Linked DNA regions of Psychrobacter arcticus 273-4. The protein of the gene in region 1 interacts with the protein of each later gene in a pairwise test. Links are inferred from orthologs where the notes say so. Each region holds a gene or a part of one and is shown in the gene's direction. Other genes may lie near its edges.

Evidence for each region.
Region 2: the proteins of ftsZ (region 1) and PSYC_RS02530 interact in binary tests that used the Escherichia coli proteins (3 or more experiments, as listed by UniProt). The link is inferred for Psychrobacter arcticus 273-4 from one-to-one orthologs.
Region 3: the proteins of ftsZ (region 1) and rlmN interact in binary tests that used the Escherichia coli proteins (3 or more experiments, as listed by UniProt). The link is inferred for Psychrobacter arcticus 273-4 from one-to-one orthologs.

Annotation. Positions count from the first base shown.
Region 1 is NC_007204.1:2,147,316-2,153,047, reverse strand. Bases 1,877-4,772 are described here. They hold ftsZ (cell division protein FtsZ), read left to right. Parts: upstream 1,877-2,674; coding sequence 2,675-3,871; downstream 3,872-4,772. Other genes in these bases: lpxC (UDP-3-O-acyl-N-acetylglucosamine deacetylase), read left to right, coding at 4,349-4,772; ftsA (cell division protein FtsA), read left to right, coding at 1,877-2,429. Also shown: PSYC_RS09045 (cell division protein FtsQ/DivIB), read left to right, coding at 157-984; more of ftsA, read left to right, coding at 1,137-1,876; more of lpxC, read left to right, coding at 4,773-5,266; PSYC_RS09025 (DciA family protein), read right to left, coding at 5,565-5,732. UniProt on the Escherichia coli protein: Essential cell division protein that forms a contractile ring structure (Z ring) at the future cell division site. The regulation of the ring assembly controls the timing and the location of cell division.
Region 2 is NC_007204.1:587,023-592,816, forward strand. The notes cover bases 1,733-4,690. They hold PSYC_RS02530 (rod shape-determining protein), read left to right. Parts: upstream 1,733-2,676; coding sequence 2,677-3,705; downstream 3,706-4,690. Other genes in these bases: gatC (Asp-tRNA(Asn)/Glu-tRNA(Gln) amidotransferase subunit GatC), read right to left, coding at 1,733-1,963; mreC (rod shape-determining protein MreC), read left to right, coding at 3,963-4,690. Also shown: Asp-tRNA(Asn)/Glu-tRNA(Gln) amidotransferase subunit GatB, read right to left, coding at 1-87; Asp-tRNA(Asn)/Glu-tRNA(Gln) amidotransferase subunit GatA, read right to left, coding at 87-1,583; more of gatC, read right to left, coding at 1,649-1,732; more of mreC, read left to right, coding at 4,691-4,823; rod shape-determining protein MreD, read left to right, coding at 4,971-5,456; PSYC_RS02545 (Maf family protein), read left to right, coding at 5,596-5,794. UniProt on the Escherichia coli protein: Forms membrane-associated dynamic filaments that are essential for cell shape determination. Acts by regulating cell wall synthesis and cell elongation, and thus cell shape.
Region 3 is NC_007204.1:805,970-811,686, forward strand. The notes cover bases 51-2,931. They hold rlmN (23S rRNA (adenine(2503)-C(2))-methyltransferase RlmN), read left to right. Parts: upstream 51-816; coding sequence 817-2,046; downstream 2,047-2,931. Other genes in these bases: ndk (nucleoside-diphosphate kinase), read left to right, coding at 51-339; pilW (type IV pilus biogenesis/stability protein PilW), read left to right, coding at 2,546-2,931. Outside these bases: more of ndk, read left to right, coding at 1-50; more of pilW, read left to right, coding at 2,932-3,478; PSYC_RS03560 (helix-turn-helix domain-containing protein), read left to right, coding at 3,475-4,290; ispG (flavodoxin-dependent (E)-4-hydroxy-3-methylbut-2-enyl-diphosphate synthase), read left to right, coding at 4,390-5,505; hisS (histidine--tRNA ligase), read left to right, coding at 5,570-5,717.

The DNA of each region.
Region 1 (5,732 bases):
TTAAAGTAGCAAATTGATAGCATGTCTATTAAGTGGCCTGCTACGGTGATAAGTGCCTTTACATAAATAAAAAAACATCATCGATTTTACGTAAATATAAATCGCATGTATAAAATATACAGATTATATTGATTAAATATAGGGACGAAGTTTAATATGGCTCAAGCTGTCAATGACGTCGCTGACTTGATGAATGATAAAACCCGTCACCCAAAATCAAACTTTCAAGTACCCACTGCGGTCAGATATTTTTTTACAATATTGGTGCTCGGGTTATTAATACTAATATTGATAATGGGCGGTAAGGCTTTACGTGATGCACCTCCAGCAGCTATTCATGTTAATCATCAAGGATTGACGGTCGCCGAATATCGAGCGCTGCAGCATGTCATGAATCAGCAAAGTGTGAGTAACTTCTTTACCTCTGATTTGCAGGCGCTGCGAGATATCACCACTGGTTTGGCTTGGGTTGATCAGGTCAGTATCAGTCGTGATTGGCAGCGAGGTATAGTGGTCACGGTATTGCCTAAGCAGGCAGTGGCAAATTTTGGTACTGAGCGTTTAGTAGATGCAACAGGCAATGTGTTTGTCCCTGCTGATAGTAGAGATTTAACGCAAGAGGATTTTGCAACTTTGCAAGGTGATATGACGCAGGCACCAGTCATTATGCAGCAGATGCAGCAAGTCAATGACTGGTATGCGCCGCTTGGCTTACAAGTTGAAGATATCATTTTGTCGCCAAGAATGACGTGGCTGATTCGTTTTGATAATGGGTTACGTATTATCGTTGATAATGAAAATACGGCACAAAAGCTGCTGAATTTGAGCCAGCTATTGGGTAATCAATTAAAAAACCGCCGTGATGAGATGCAGTCGGTAGATCTTCGTTACAAAAACGGATTTACGATTGCATGGAATATAGCGCCGCCAAAAGATAATGAGACACCCGTAAACGAAAAACCCCCAAGCGAAACACCTCTATAAGTAATATATAAAGTAGCCAACACGCTAAACTTGTCTGCTTTATTTTTTATACAGAGTATACATACGCTATTATCAGACGATAATAGCCTTATTTTAATGATTTAATGGAGACATCATTTGTTCTCCTGTTTAGCGATAATTTGTCTGGTACCATGAAAAATACTGAAAATCTGGTTGTTGTCCATTTAAGTGCCACGGCAGTGTATGTCGTTATTGGTAGCGTTGTGTCTGCAAAAGACATCCGTATTATGGGTGTGGGGCAAGTTAAAAATAGCGATTTTTATCAAGGTCAAATCAAGCATCGCGAACGTTTGCAGGGCGCTATCAAACAGGCTATTCAAGAAGCGGAAGATACCGCCAACTGCCGCGTGCATAGTGTATGGCTTACGATGGCAACTCCTGAGCTATTGAGCAAAAATAGTGCTGGCGATGTTAGAGTAGAAGATGAATTCGTCCGTACTAAAGACATGGTGCAAGCGCTCTCAAACGCTAAATCGCAAGATTTGTCATCTGATTATTATTTAATGCATTGTTGTCAGCAAGGTATTTATATCGATAACCAAGAGTTTATGGTTGATGATGCCATTGACATGGTGGCGCACAACATTGCTGTGATGTATCACATGATGATGATGCCGGTTGCTGGTCGTCAAAATATCCAAAAACTATTGCAAAGCTGTGATGTTGGTATTGATCATATTGTGTTCGATGCGGTAACCAGTGCAGAATATAGCTTGATGAGCGAAGAGCGCCAACAAGGCGTTTGCTTAGTGGATATAGGTGCCAGCACCACAAGTATTTGTGTTTATAAAGAAAACAAGCTGATTTTTACCCATTGTATCGCAACGGGCAGTCATGAAGTGACGATGGATATTTCAGCAGACGTTGGTATCTCGATGATAGAGGCTGAAAAGCTGAAAAAATCGCATGGTACAGTTGATGTCAATAGTGTAGATCCAAGTTCATTTTTCCTGTTTAAACCGCAAGGGTCAGGTGATGAAATCAACATTGGTATCTACAACCTTGCTCGTATTATTGAAGCCCGTTACGTGCAGATTTTCACTGAAGTGGTTCGCCAATTGCATGAAGCGGACTTATTAGGCTATATTGATAAGGGTATTGTGCTCACAGGCGGCGGTAGTGCTATTAAAGGCATGATACCCTTTGCCAAAAAATTACTAAAAATGCCAGTGGTATTGACCAACACGCACCCTGCGATTAGTACTTACAATCATTTTGATAATGATGAATCCTTTAAGCAGCTGAATCTTCAGGTTAATGATCGGGCTTATCAAACGGCATTTGGTACACTATTATATAGTCAAAGCGAGCAGTTTCGCCGCAGTGAAAAAAGCGAGCCTGAGGCGATTCAAAAAAATCGCGTCACAGGCGTTTTTCAAAGTGCCGGTCAACGTTTTGCCAGTGTACTAAAAAAGATATTATAATTGCGCTGTAATTCTACTGACAATCTACATACCACCATCAGATAAGAGTTTTGTCAGCAAGACCAAGCAACAATATTAATAGCAATACCCTGTATAATGACGGCATATCTTGGTTAAGCATTACTATTTAAGCCATGGCCCTGTTTTATTCAAATACATTTATATATAGTAAGTCGATAGCGCGCCATATGCGTGTGTTACCACGTATCGACCATCACGCTATCTGCAACTGGAGAAACTTTTTTATGTCAAAATACACCATGCCTGATGATAATCAGCTTCAAAATAATGGCCAGGCAAGCTTCACTGTATTCGGTGTAGGCGGCGGCGGCGGTAATGCAGTTGAACATATGGTACAGCAAGGGATTAGAGGTGTAACTTTTGTCTGTGCGAATACGGACAAACAGGCGCTTGATCGTTTGACCGCACCGCATAAATTGCAACTTGGCGCAAAAACCAATCGTGGGCTTGGCGCAGGGGCGAATCCAGAAGTGGGTCGTGAAGCGGCAGAAAGTGATGAAGAAGCGATTCGTGCCTTACTTGAGCATTCAGATATGGTCTTTATCACCGCCGGCATGGGCGGTGGTACGGGTACGGGTGCTGCACCAGTCGTAGCGCGTATTGCTAAAGAGATGGAAGTATTGACCGTTGCCGTAGTCACCACGCCGTTCAAATTTGAAGGCGGCAAACGTATCAAGGCTGCCAAAGCGGGTATCGAGCAGCTTACCAATTTTGTTGACTCTATCATTACCATTCCAAATGACAAGCTGATGAGTGTCTACGGCAACATCTCTATGCAAGATGCCTTTAAAAAAGCAGATGATGTGTTATTGCATGCGGTTCAAGGTATTGCTGAAACTATCGCTAGCGAAGGTATGATCAACATTGACTTTAACGATATTCGTACAGCAATGACCGCTAAGGGTCATGCTATGATGGGTATCGGTCGTGCCAGTGGCGATGATCGTGCGCGTCAAGCCACTGAAAAAGCCATTAGATCGCCACTGCTTGATGATTTGCGTCTAGAGAATGCCAAGGGCTTACTCGTCAACGTGATATCGTCTGAATCTTTGTCTTTAGATGAGATGAGCAAAATCAGTGTCATCGTCGAAGAAATTACTGATATCGATGAAGCGCATATCTTCTATGGCTCAGTGATTGATGAGAAAATGGGTGACGATTTACACGTTACAGTTATCGCAACCGGTTTAACCTTGGATGAAAATGCTGGTGAAGAGCCTGAAGTAGTAGAACAGCCTGTGCCTTCTGTAAACAGTACACAACCTGTTGACCCAAACTTGCATACCAGTGCATTAAACAGTCAAAAACAGTCTCAAGCTCAGTATCAAGAAAACCCAATTCGCTCAAATACGGTGCCTGAACAGACTAAAAGCAAGACCAATAGCATTCAAGACTATCTAAAGCGTCAGCAAAACAAATAGATATCATTCATCTAAATATTGCTCTTTAAAAAAGCCAGCGTTTGAACTGACTCCCATAAGTTGGACATAACTTATGGGGGTTAGTTCACGCTGGCTTTTTTGTGCTTATTGATAACATCTGCTATTTACCAACCGGCCTATGTATATAGTTGAAATACTTTAAAGTCGCTACCGTATTGCTGGTGTAATTTTTTGCAGCCTCTGTCTGCGTAGGCACAGCAAGCAAGAAAAATTTGCACCAGTAGTACGTGTTGTATCGATATTACTTTTCACCGACTCTAGAAGACAAAGCACTTTAAAGCTCACTATGTCATAGCAATCTGTCAGCTATTGCGACTAGAGAGTCATCGATAATAATGCTTCGATAAGTGTTATTAATCAAAGAGATAGGTATATCAATGCTTTTTATCGCTAGCGAACTGGGGTCGGGTAATGCTACACTATAGCAATTGTAACAAAATATGTGAGAAGACAGTCATGAACCAACGAACCATAAAAACAGCAATCGCCGTTACAGGTACTGGTCTTCATAGTGGTCAACCTGTTGATTTAGAGTTTCAGCCGCAACCAATTGATACTGGAATCGTCTTTGAGCGTTCTGATATTGTTGGCAGCACACCCATCCCTGCCAGTGCCTTTTTGGTACAAGATACCATGATGTCATCCAATCTGGTATTTGGTGGTACCCGTGTCGGTACGGTTGAGCATTTGCTCAGTGCCATAGCAGGACTTGGTGTTGATAATCTACTAATTCGTGTATCAGCATCAGAGATACCTATCATGGATGGCAGTGCTGCGCCATTTGTAGGATTGTTATTACAAGCAGGTTTGTGTGAACAAGATGCTTTAAAGAAGTTCATTAGAATTGTACGTACTGTACGTGTCAAAGTTGATGATAAATGGGCAGAGCTACGTCCTTACAGTGGATTTGAGCTGAATTTCGAGATTGATTTTGACCATCCTGCGATTGATAAAGATTTTCAGCATGCCCAATTGCAGTTTTCCACACAAAACTTCATTGAACAATTAAGCTCAGCACGTACTTTTGGTTTTTTACGTGATATTGAAGCCATGCGTCAGAACAATTTGGCATTAGGCGGCAGCATGGACAATGCGATTGTCATCGATGAAGCAAATATTTTGAATGAAGAAGGTCTACGTTTTAATGACGAATTTGTCCGTCATAAAATTCTAGATGCACTTGGTGATTTATATTTGATTGGCTATCCGATTCTAGGTCGTTTTAATGCTTATAAATCTGGTCACGCTTTAAATAATTTATTGGTGCGTGAGATTTTATCCGACCACAATAACTTTGAAATTGTAACTTTTGATGACAATGTAACATGTCCTATCGAATATTTACCTTTGAATGGTATAACTGTCGAAGGATGAATACAGGAATATACACGAAGTATCGAAACATTTACGCAATATTACATAAAATGGTTATAGGTGGGACGAAATAATATTCGTATAAGTGGATGTATAATTCTTTATTTTATGATTAGTTACCTGTACAGTAGATGAGATAAAAGCTGTAGCGAATAGCAAAATCATCTGTTAGTGATGTTCACAATGTGAATGACACTGACAGATGATTTTTTTTGTTTTTGAAATTACAAAAACCTAGCCTGAACCGTGTCATTTACTGGATTAATTTACATAACTTTACATTATTTGTAGGGGTTTTTTACGAATTTATGAGGCGCAAGAGTGCTTTTTTGAGGTTTTCATCAGTGGTGACATGCTCTGCTGTCTGTGCTATAGTCCGCTTTGTGTTTTGGCTAAGAGCCTGATTTTCATGGGCTTTAACGGACATTGAGCGTGATTCTGACAAGGCTGATGATGATTTAGAATA
Region 2 (5,794 bases), 1.6 Mb from region 1 along the record:
GACCACTTCATAACCATCAACGAATAGCTCTGGACGAACATCGTGTTTGCGAACGGCATTGTTGTCAGTAGTAGGTGCTGTGTTCATTATACCGTCTCCTTCGCGATGGTAGAGTGTTGCAAATGATGATCTGTATGCTGCTGGAATAAATGAGCAGTAGAGAGCAATTTGCTTTCTTGCCAATATTGTCCAATCAATTGCAAACCAATAGGTAAGCCTGCTGAGGTTAAACCAACCGGCTGACTAAGCGCAGGTAGACCCGCTAAGTTGACACCAATGGTATAAACATCACCCAAATACATCGTTGCAGGATCGAGGTCTTCACCAAGTTTATAAGCCGCTGTTGGTGCGGTTGGACTGGCGATCACATCACAATTGGCAAAGGCATCTTCGAAGTCTTTGACGATGAGGCGGCGAACTTTTTGTGCTTTGATGTAATAAGCGTCAAAGTAACCAGCGGATAGCGCATAAGTACCTGACAAAATACGGCGCTGTACTTCAGGACCAAAGCCTTCAGAACGCGAACGCGTGTATAAGTCAATCAAGTCTTTTGGGTTTTCACAGCGATACCCAAAGCGTACACCATCGAAGCGTGATAGGTTCGATGATGCTTCAGCCGGTGCCAGCATATAGTAAGTGGCAAGAGTAATCTCTGGATCAGTGATAGTCACCTCTACAATGGTCGCGCCAAGCTCTTCGTATTTCTTTAACGCTGCACGAGCCGCTTGTTCGACTTCAGTATCAAGTCCTTTACTAAAGTATTCTTTAGCAACACCAATACGCAAGCCGGCAAACGGTTTATCACCAGCGCTGGCAGCAGCGTCATTTAAATCTTGTACATAATCAGGCATGTCGTATTTGATAGAAGTGGCATCGCGTGGGTCATGACCAATCATTGGTTGTAACAGATAGGCACAGTCCATGGCACTACGTCCCATACTACCGGCTTGATCAAGACTGGAGGCATAAGCAATCATACCGAAGCGAGAGACGCGACCATAAGTAGGTTTGATACCGGTTAAGCCGCAAAATGAGGCAGGCTGACGAATTGAGCCACCAGTATCACTGCCCGTAGCGACTGGTACAAATCCCGCCGCCACTGCTGCTGCACTACCGCCTGATGAGCCACCAGGCACGTGTCCTATGTTCCAAGGGTTGTGCACAGCACCGTAATATGAGCTTTCGTTGTCCGAGCCCATGGCAAACTCATCCATATTGAGCTTACCAAGACTGATCATGCCCGCTTTATCGATGTTAGTGACGATGGTCGCATCATAAGGAGAGATAAAGTTGTGCAGCATCTTAGAACCGCAGGTGGTCAATACGCCTTGGGTACAAAAAATGTCTTTATGCGCCATTGGCACGCCAAGTAATGGTCGCTTATCACCTTGCACGCGCATCTCGTCCGCCGCTTTTGCTTGTGTGCGTGCTGTCTCAGAGGTATGAGTGATAAAACTGTTAATCTTACTATCAAGGGCGTTGATACGTTTGATATAGTGGTCAGTCAGCTCAAGGCTGCTAAATTGTTTGTCTTGCAGACCAGTAATGAGCTGCTGGGTACTTAAGAGATGAAGTTCAGACATAAGGTGTCGTCCGTCAAAATGTTAATAGCATAAAATAAGATAAGAATTCAGAGAGCGACAGCCGCCTATTCAATCACTTGCGGTACCAAATACAAGCCATCTTCCACGGCAGGGGCGACCGATTGATTGCGCTCGCGGTTAATATCGTGTTTGGCGACATCAGCACGCAGGTCTTGACAGGCTTCATGAATATTCGATAAAGGTTTGATGTCAGTGGTATCAACATTGCCAAGCGTATTCATCAGCTTTAATATTTTGGTAATATCAGCAGCGTAGCTATCGGCAGTATTTTCATCGACACCTAAACGGGCAAGGTTGGCAACTTCTAAGATTTCTTCACGGCTGACAGTGTTGTCAGACGTTAATGGTTGCTGTGACATAGTGTCTCCAGTTACGGACAGTTTTTGTTAAAGTAGAATATGACTAAAACAGATAAGCGCTAAAATAAGCGACTTATATAAAGATGTAGGTATACAGTGGGTTTATTATAAAGCATCTGACCGAAGTTTACAGAGCAGGACACTTGATTGCGGCACAATCTTTACTCAGATCGTTACTCAAAGCGGCTTTACTAAGTACTCCTTTACTAAGTACTCCTTTACTAAGTACTCCTTTATTAAAAAAGGATTAACCAGATAACCGATTTCGTAAAGTTGACCGGATAGTAAAAAATTGACTGTCAATTACACCCCATTCAATGACGAAATACGTTACAGTGGGTAGCTGCTGCTAAGCAAATCATCAAGCAAAGTACTTAGTAAATATTATAAGACGCTAGCTGCTTGTTAATGATTGAATTAAAGGGTGTTTCATTAAAGCGGCTGGTATGGTCTGTGATTTCAAACTTTGTAACAACTTTTAGCGAATAAGAGTGAAATCCTAGCGTACTGATGCAAATATCTGTGTTTTTTTTGAGCCAAATCGGTATAATTTAGCTCAGTTTTTTCATTTCATCATTATAGCTTCGGTTTGACTTGTTACGATGATAAACTCTCGCCACAGGTAATGTCTAAAGACGACCTGCTCAACACTGACCAGTAACCCCTCAGTCACTCTCATTCGCCTCATTTGTAATGCGCTGGAAATATTAGTCATGAACCTGTTTGGATTTTTATCAAATAATATCGCAATCGACCTCGGTACTGCGAACACCCTTATTTTTATTCCTGGTAAAGGCGTGGTGCTCGATGAGCCTACGGTGGTCGCGCTTCGAAGTAATCGCACACAGAACCCTACCGTTGCTGCTGTTGGTATTGATGCCAAGCAGATGCTGGGTCGTACACCTGCCAATATTACTGCTATCCGCCCATTAAAAGACGGTGTAATTGCTGACTTTGAAGTGACGCAAAAAATGCTTAAGTATTTTATCGCCAAGGTAAAAGCCAAGCGTTTTATGGCACAGCCTAACGTGGTGGTTTGCGTTCCTTGTAAATCCACCCTTGTTGAGCGTAAAGCGATTCGTGAAGCAGTATCGTCAGCGGGTGCTAGCAAGGTATTGCTATTAGAAGAGCCAATGGCAGCAGCGATTGGTGCTGGCATGCCGGTTCATGAAGCTAGTGGTTCAATGGTCGTTGATATCGGTGGTGGCACTACTGAGATTGCCGTTATCGCCTTGTCAGGCTGTGTCTATGCTGAATCTATCCGTATCGGTGGCGATATGTTTGATGAAGCCATCATTACTCATGTGCGCCGTACTCATGGCTGCGTGATTGGTGAAACCACGGCTGAGCGTATTAAAAAAGAAGTAGGATCTGCTCTAAATGAAGATAGCCAGTTAGAAGTAGAAGTGCGTGGACGCAGCATGGCAGAAGGGGTGCCAAAGAGCTTTACTGTCAATTCAGAAGAAGTACAAAAAGCTTTGAGTGATCCGTTAAGTGGTATCGTCAGCGCGGTCAAAGCGGCACTTGAGCAGACGCCACCTGAGCTATCATCAGACATCGCTGAGCGTGGTATTGTCTTGACCGGTGGTGGCGCATTGCTCCGTGATTTGGACAAACTTATTTCAAGAGAAACAGGTCTGCCAGTGACAGTCGCTGAAGATCCATTGACTTGTGTGAGTCGTGGCGGCGGCATTGCGCTTGATTTTATCAATAACAAAAGCCTAAATATGATTTTTGTATAAATCATTGTTTATCAAGCATTGTTTATCAAGCATTGTTATATCGGCAATGTTAGATAAGGCTGAAGTTAAAGATAAATAGGTATGAAAAAAGGTGGATGAATAACATTAAAGGTAGCCAATAAGGTTGCCTTTAATGTTGTTAATAAAAGCTATCTATCGCTAATAGATACTTAGCATTTTTTGATACAATCATCTTTTATATAGTGCTATTCAGTGCTGGCAACTGCTCACATTAAAACCTCTACATTAGACGAACTATGACTCCAAGTATTTTTGCTCGCCAGCCACTCGTGCTTCGTATGACTGCTGTTTTATTGATAGTGGCATTGATACTGATGTGGTTTGATAGCAAAAATCCAGAATGGTTCAATCCTATACGCTCAAGCAGCCACGCCGCGATGCAGCCTATTTATGAGCTGTCATTGCTACCCAGTTATGCCAAACACTGGTCAAGCGGTAGTCTGCAATCAAAAGAAGCGCTGCGCCGCGAAAATATGCAGCTCAAATCGCAGCTTATTCACGCCCAAGCCAAATTACAGCAGCAAGATTATATCTTGGCGCAAAACGCCCGTTTGCAAGGTATTCTATCGACCACGAGTCCAGAGCAATTTGATTTAAACTTGGCACAAGTGATTGGTACCGACACCAATCTTTTGCGTCAAATTGTGGTATTGAATAAAGGTGCTCAAGATGGGGTGCAAGTTGGACAAACAGTCATCGATGAAGACGGCATCTTAGGGCAGATTATTAATGTCTATCCTAATACCAGCCGTTTATTACTAATTACTGATGAGCGGCAGTCCGTCGCCGTTACTGTCAAGCGGACTGGTCAGCGCGCTATTGTCACTGGTCAAGGCATACCTACCTCATTGAGCCTTGAGTATGTTTTTAAAACCTCAGATGTGCGTGTCGGTGATGAACTGGTATCATCTGGATTAGGTGAGCGTATCCCTGCAGGCTATCGCGTTGGTCGTATCGCGCATATTGAAGACACGCAAGCAGATAATTTTAGAAGTATTAAAGTCACTCCTGCGGCAAACTTTGTTAATAATGCTTATGTGCTGATATTGCAAGACAAGCTGGCTAATAAAGATAATATTGGCATCACTGAGCCTTAATAATAATTATTCGAAATAATAATTGTCCGATATTTAGCCGTCATCTCATTTAAGCGCGCTGTTTTGTTTTACGCCTCGTTTTTTATTCCCTGCAATGCTCAATTTATCATTAAGTAGCTGCTAAACATCCGCCAAAGGTAAGTATTCATGGCATATCCTGATTCTGATCATGCAAATGGGCTGCTGCATGCCGTGATTGTACTGAGTTTTATTATTGCCTCATCGCTCAGTGTTTATCCATTAAGCCCTAGTATGGCCACATTGCGTCCTATGATCATGATCATGATACTGATTTATTGGTTATTATTTCAGCCACGTTATGTGGGCATTTTTAGCGCCTTTACCATTGGCCTTATTGCTGATTTACTGATGGATACTCATTTAGGACAACAAGCTTTTTCTGCTGTGGTAGTGGCGCTCATGATAAAGGTCACCAGTATTTATATCAGACAGCTAAACACGGTTAGTGCATGGATAATAGCCAGTTTGGGATTGTTTGTGTTTCAAGCGAGTTTATGGATGCTACAGATGTTTGTGCAAAATGTCTTTGTTGCCCAATCTACTTTTTCTTTATTGATGAGCATCATCAGTTGGCCATTGGTGCTTTTGACGTTACGAAAATTTGTACGCTAATCAGGGTAGTTATTGCAGCGATTATCAACACAAGTATTTTAATTAAAAATGATTTTTACAAGCATCTACTATAAACGACGCTCGTTTACTTTGGGCTAAGCCTATCAATACCCAATTTTTATACAATAAGAGAGTAGCCATGGATATCATCTTAGCATCTGGCTCGCCGCGTCGTCGCGAGTTACTAAGTAGAGCGCAACTAGAGTTTACTATTATCAGCGTCGATATCGATGAAACGCCTTATCAGGATGAGTTGCCCAAAGACTATATTGTCCGTATGGTCGCCGCTAAAGCAGAGGCAGCAGCCACGCAGCTAAATATACAGTTAAAGAATAATG
Region 3 (5,717 bases), 1.3 Mb from region 1 along the record:
CTAAAAATTGTTGCGGCTAAAATGATGCAACTAGATGATGAAAAAGCGGGCGGTTTTTACGCTGAGCACGCTGAGCGTCCATTTTATAACGACCTAAAATCTTTCATGATGTCAGGTCCAGTATTGGTATCAGTACTAGAAGGCGAAAATGCTATCGCTAAGCATCGTGAAATCATGGGCGCTACTAACCCAAAAGACGCAGCTGAAGGCACTATCCGTGCTGATTTTGCTAGCAGCATCGATGAAAACGCTGTTCATGGTTCAGATTCAGCAGAATCAGCAGCACGTGAAATCAGCTACTTCTTCAATGAAGAAGAAGTTTGTGCACGTACGCGTTAATAGCAGCTTTTATTAACAGATTTTATTAACAGCCACTGTTATCCATAATAATAGCGCTGATTAATTATTAGTGTAACGAGACGGCTTATATCTTTTGGTATAAGCCGTTTTAGCTATTATAATATAGTCAGTCCTAAGTAAAAGAAATACAGATGTTATAAAGCACTACTGGGGTTAATTTTTCTTGCTTGCTGTGCCTACGCAGACAGAGGCTGCGAATAATTAACCCCAGTAGCGCTGCACTCTTTTAAAAGTGGATCAATTATAGTCTAACTATGCATTGAAATTTTAACTTTTCTCCCTCATTATTGGTTTTACTTAGCGTTATCAATCCTTTATCAGTATGTTTCTATCAATTTCTGATAAAAAATGCACTCATAACGGATTGCTCATGCACTCATACATTAAGTATGTCTAGCAACGCCCATCTCAACAATTGCATCGCTTATATCAAAAAATGCAAAAAGGTTATTTATTATGTCGACTGTCCAAACCCCTGTCCAATATCTCCCAGCCAAAACTGCTAACAGCATAAAATTGGTAGACGAGGCGCAGGCAAAAACCAATCTACTAGGCATGACACAAGCACAATTGGCGGATTACTTTAAGAGTATTGGCGAAAAGCCGTTCCGCTCGACGCAAGTCATTAAGTGGATATATCAGCAAGGGGTGACAGATTTTGAGCAAATGACCAATTTAAGTAAGTCTTTGCGAGATAAGTTATCAGCCAATGCCTGTGTGATACCACCAAAGGTTATCCATCGCCAATATAGTGATGATGGTACGCGCAAATGGGTATTTGAAGTGACTGGCGGCTCATTGGTTGAGACGGTATTGATTCCGGCAGATGACAGTAAGTTAAATGGTCGCAAAACCTTGTGTATCTCCTCGCAAGTCGGCTGTGCGCTGGACTGTAGCTTCTGTAGTACGGGCAAGCAGGGCTTTGAGCGCGATTTAACGGCGGCTGAGATTCTCGGACAATTATGGGTGGCCAATGCTTCTTATATGAGCGATGAAAACGACAGCTTAGAGAATATTGACCATAGTTTATGGGAAAATAATGTCACCAATGTGGTCATGATGGGCATGGGTGAGCCGTTATTAAACTATCGTCCCGTTGTCAGCTCAATGGAGTTGATGCTCAGTGATCATGCCTATGGTTTATCAAAGCGCCGTGTCACTCTATCTACCTCAGGTGTGGTGCCAAAAATGTATGAGTTGGCAAAAGAGCTGGACGTCGCTTTAGCGATTTCATTACACGCGCCAAATGATGAGCTGCGTAATGAATTGGTACCGATTAACAAAAAATATCCGTTAGAGCAGTTAATGGCAGCGGCGAGAAATTACGTCTTTGACGTGAACCCGCGCCATAAAAAACATGTGACGATCGAATATGTCATGTTAGACGGTGTCAATGATAGTAATGAGCATGCTGAGCAACTGGTTGCCTTATTGGGTGATTTGCCAAGTAAGATTAACTTGATACCGTTTAACCCATTCCCACATGCAAATTATGATAAGTCGAGTAACAATCGCATTCATGCCTTTAGCAACATATTAAGTGAAGCAGGTTTTGTTTGTACCATTCGCCAAACGCGCGGTGATGACATTGATGCCGCTTGTGGGCAATTGGTTGGGCAGGTAGCCGATAGAACACGTCGCTCAGCCGCTTGGCAGCAAAGTATTAAAGACCGCGAAAATAGTTGATTAGGTTAATAAAAATGACTGCTATAGCTATCTAACGTAGCTATAGATGAATTAATGTATTAAAAAACCCCACTCTCAACTATCATAATTTTTGGCGTAGGCTGTGGCTTTAGCCCAGCGTTTTTGGCAAATTGTTACGATTGACTGGGCTAAAAGCACCAGCCTACGATAGCCCATATTAAGTTGAGAGTCGCGTATTAAAAAGAATCCTACTATAGTATTTTTTGTAGCCTCTACTATGCAGGCAGCAGCAAGCAAGCAAACAAGAAAAATTTATAGCAGTAACGCGTTACTATAATATTATTTCTAGTATTGCAGACGGACTATGTTTAGCTGTCTTTTTTGCATCACAATGGTAATAAAATGTAGTCGCCAATGCTAGTACTGAGGGAGTGAGACAATTAATGACAACTAAATTGTACTTATGGAGGCTAAATCTATTAAACTGATGCCTCGATGATCGAACGCATTGACTCACAGTTTTATGATGGCGACCATAATGACTTCTAAAAATTCTTGTCAGTTCAAATATCAAACCTCTCTTTCTCATTCAGTGAGGCAGTTGGGCGCTACCGTTTTTGTTAGAAAAAGTGCTCAAGGTATATGGCTTGCCAGCACGTTAAGCGCTTTATTGATTTCTGGTTGTCAAAGCACGCCAACCAATGATTTAATAACGGGCACGCTTTATCAAACCTCAACGCAACCCAATGACAATCGTCAATTGGATCAGCAAGAAATTGCTCGCGTTCGAACGACACTTGCTGCACAATATATCCGCAAAAACGAGCTCGATGCTGCCCAAAGACAGCTCGAAAAAGCCTTTGCTGCCGATAGCCGTCATGCGCCGGCCTATGATATGATGGGTGTTTTGTTGCAGCAAGAGGGTAGCCGCCTTAATCTTGAAAAAGCCGAACAATTTTTTAAAAAAGCCATTGTGCTTGATAAAGATTTTGATCAAGCACACAACAATTATGGCGTGTATTTGTCGCAGATGAAGCGTTACAAAGAGGCAGCAGAGCAGTTCGAAATAGCAGGCGCTGCCCTTGGCTATGAAGGCCGTATTGGTGCGTTAGAAAACTTAGGTCGTACCTACCTTCAACTAAAGGATCATCCTGCCGCGGAAAAGGCTTTTTTACGGGCTTTAGATGGCAATCGAAACAGCATCATTGCGCATATTGAGATGGTTGACTTACTACTTGAGCAGCAGCGTTTTCAGCAAGCACAAAGACTCTATGATGAGACCTTGATATTGCTGCAAGGGCAGGGCGTTAGTCCACGCTTGCTACTACAAGGTATCAAATTGGCGGCAGCGCAAAAAAACATCGAGACACGCCAACAATTGGCACAGCAACTTTTATCCGCTTATCCATTAAGTGATGAAGCAAAACAACTAAAGACTTGGCTTAACAATCCAGAGGCACCATGGAAATGACCACCCCATTATCAAACACTAACTTTAACGCGCAGGGATCATTTGGTGCCATGTTGCAGCAAGCTCGCAAAGCTAAGCAAGTTAGCTTGGACGACGCGGCAAATGAATTGTTTATTTTAAAACGTCATCTGCAAGCGTTAGAAAACGAAGATTTTTCTGACTTGCCGCAAGTGGCGTTTGCACGCGGTTTTGCGATTAACTATGCCAAATATTTGGGTCTCGACCCAGTAAGAATAGCCAGTAGCTTTGATGCGGCATACCCAAATGAGCTAAAATCGCGTTCAGCCAGTAATACTCAGTCGCTACTGCGTCCGATGGGCACGCTACAGCGTGATACACACAGTCGCATTCGCTTCAATCCGCTGCTTATCATCGCCGTCATCGGTGTCGTTATTTTAGCGATTTTCCTATTCCGTATGGTCAGTAATGCGAGCAAGGAAAACACTGCGCCGCCTGTCTCTAGCGCTGAAGATATCTCAGCAGTAGAACAAGCACAAGGCGCCGCCATTAATACCGATGTTACAGGGGTTAGCGCTTCAGGTTCAGCACTAAACTTAGGCGGTGGTGACGTTGCCCCCGCCACTTTAGATGTTAAGCTGACTGCTGCTGCTGTGGTCACTATTACAGACGCTACCGGTAGCAGCTTGATAGCGGGCTCGCAAAATGCGGGTGATTATCAATTATCAGGTATGCCACCGTTTAATGTACAGATCGATAATATCAATAACGTGCGCCTGATGCTTAATCAGCAATCCGTCGCTTTAAACAGCTACGCAAATGGTCGCCAAGCCAGTTTTGAATTGGCGCCTTAATTTATTAACTGATTTATTTTTCAAAGCGAATATTGTTTATTATTACCTTCAGTTTTATGGTTATTCTCGTTCTTACTGCTTTCATGAAAGGGTTTGTCTATGTCAACGTCAGCGCCTATTAATCGTCGTCTTACTAAGAAAATATATGTCGGTGATGTCGCGATTGGTGGTGATGCGCCGATTAGTGTGCAAAGTATGACCAATACCGATACCTGCGATGTGGCAGCGACTGTTGCCCAAATTGAGCGCTGTGTTGAAGCAGGCGCTGATTTGATGCGCGTCTCTACCCCGACGATGGATACCGTTAAAGCATTTGGTGAAATTCGCAAATTGGTCAGCGTACCCTTGATAGCGGATGTGCATTTTGACCACAAAATTGCTTTAGCGGTTGCGGCAGCGGGCGCAGATTGTCTGCGTATTAACCCAGGCAATATCGGTAGCGACGCCAAAGTACGTGAAGTCGTTGCCTGTGCCAAGCACTATAATATTCCTATTCGTATCGGCGTCAATGCTGGCTCTTTAGAAAAAGACATTCAGCGTAAGTATAAAGAGCCAAATGGTGCAGCAATGCTGGAATCAGCAATGCGTCATATTGATATATTAGAGCGCCTTAATTTTGATCAATATAAAGTGTCTGTCAAAGCCAGCAATGTGTTTTTGACCATGGATGCGTACCGTCTGATCTCAGCACAGATTGATAATCCGCTGCATTTAGGCGTTACGGAAGCCGGTGTCTATCGTACTGGTTCGGTCAAATCTGCCATCGCGCTTGGTGGTTTATTATTGGACGGTATTGGGGATACGATTCGTATTTCCTTGGCAGCCGAGCCAGAAGAAGAGATTAAAATTGGTTTTGATATCTTAAAATCACTCAATATTCGCTCTAATGGTGTCAACTTTATTGCTTGCCCAAGCTGCTCACGCCAAGAGTTTGACGTAATTAGAGTAATGACCGCGTTAGAGTCGCGTTTAGAAGACATTCGTGAGCCAATGAATTTGTCAGTGATTGGCTGCAAAGTAAATGGTCCGGGTGAAGCAAAAGAAGCCGATATCGGTATCGTTGGTGCTGCACCAAAATCGCTGGTCTACCGTATGGGCGAAAAAAGCCATCTGATTGATACCGATAATTTGGTCGATGAGATAGAAGGGATGGTACGCGCTCATGCAGAAGAATTGGCGAAAAAACGTGAAAATGAGATTATTCGCGTTAGATAATAAAATGTTTTACCAATAAAAATTATAGAGCTGTTTGTTAAAATTTAAAGGACACGACCGAACCATGATTAAAGCGATTAAAGGGTTTAATGATATTTTGCCTGCACAGTCTGCAAAATGGCTGTATTTAGAGTCAATATTGGCTGATGTGCTAGGCAGATACGGTTATGAGCATATTCGCTTGCCTATCGTTGAGCAAACCGATTTGTTCG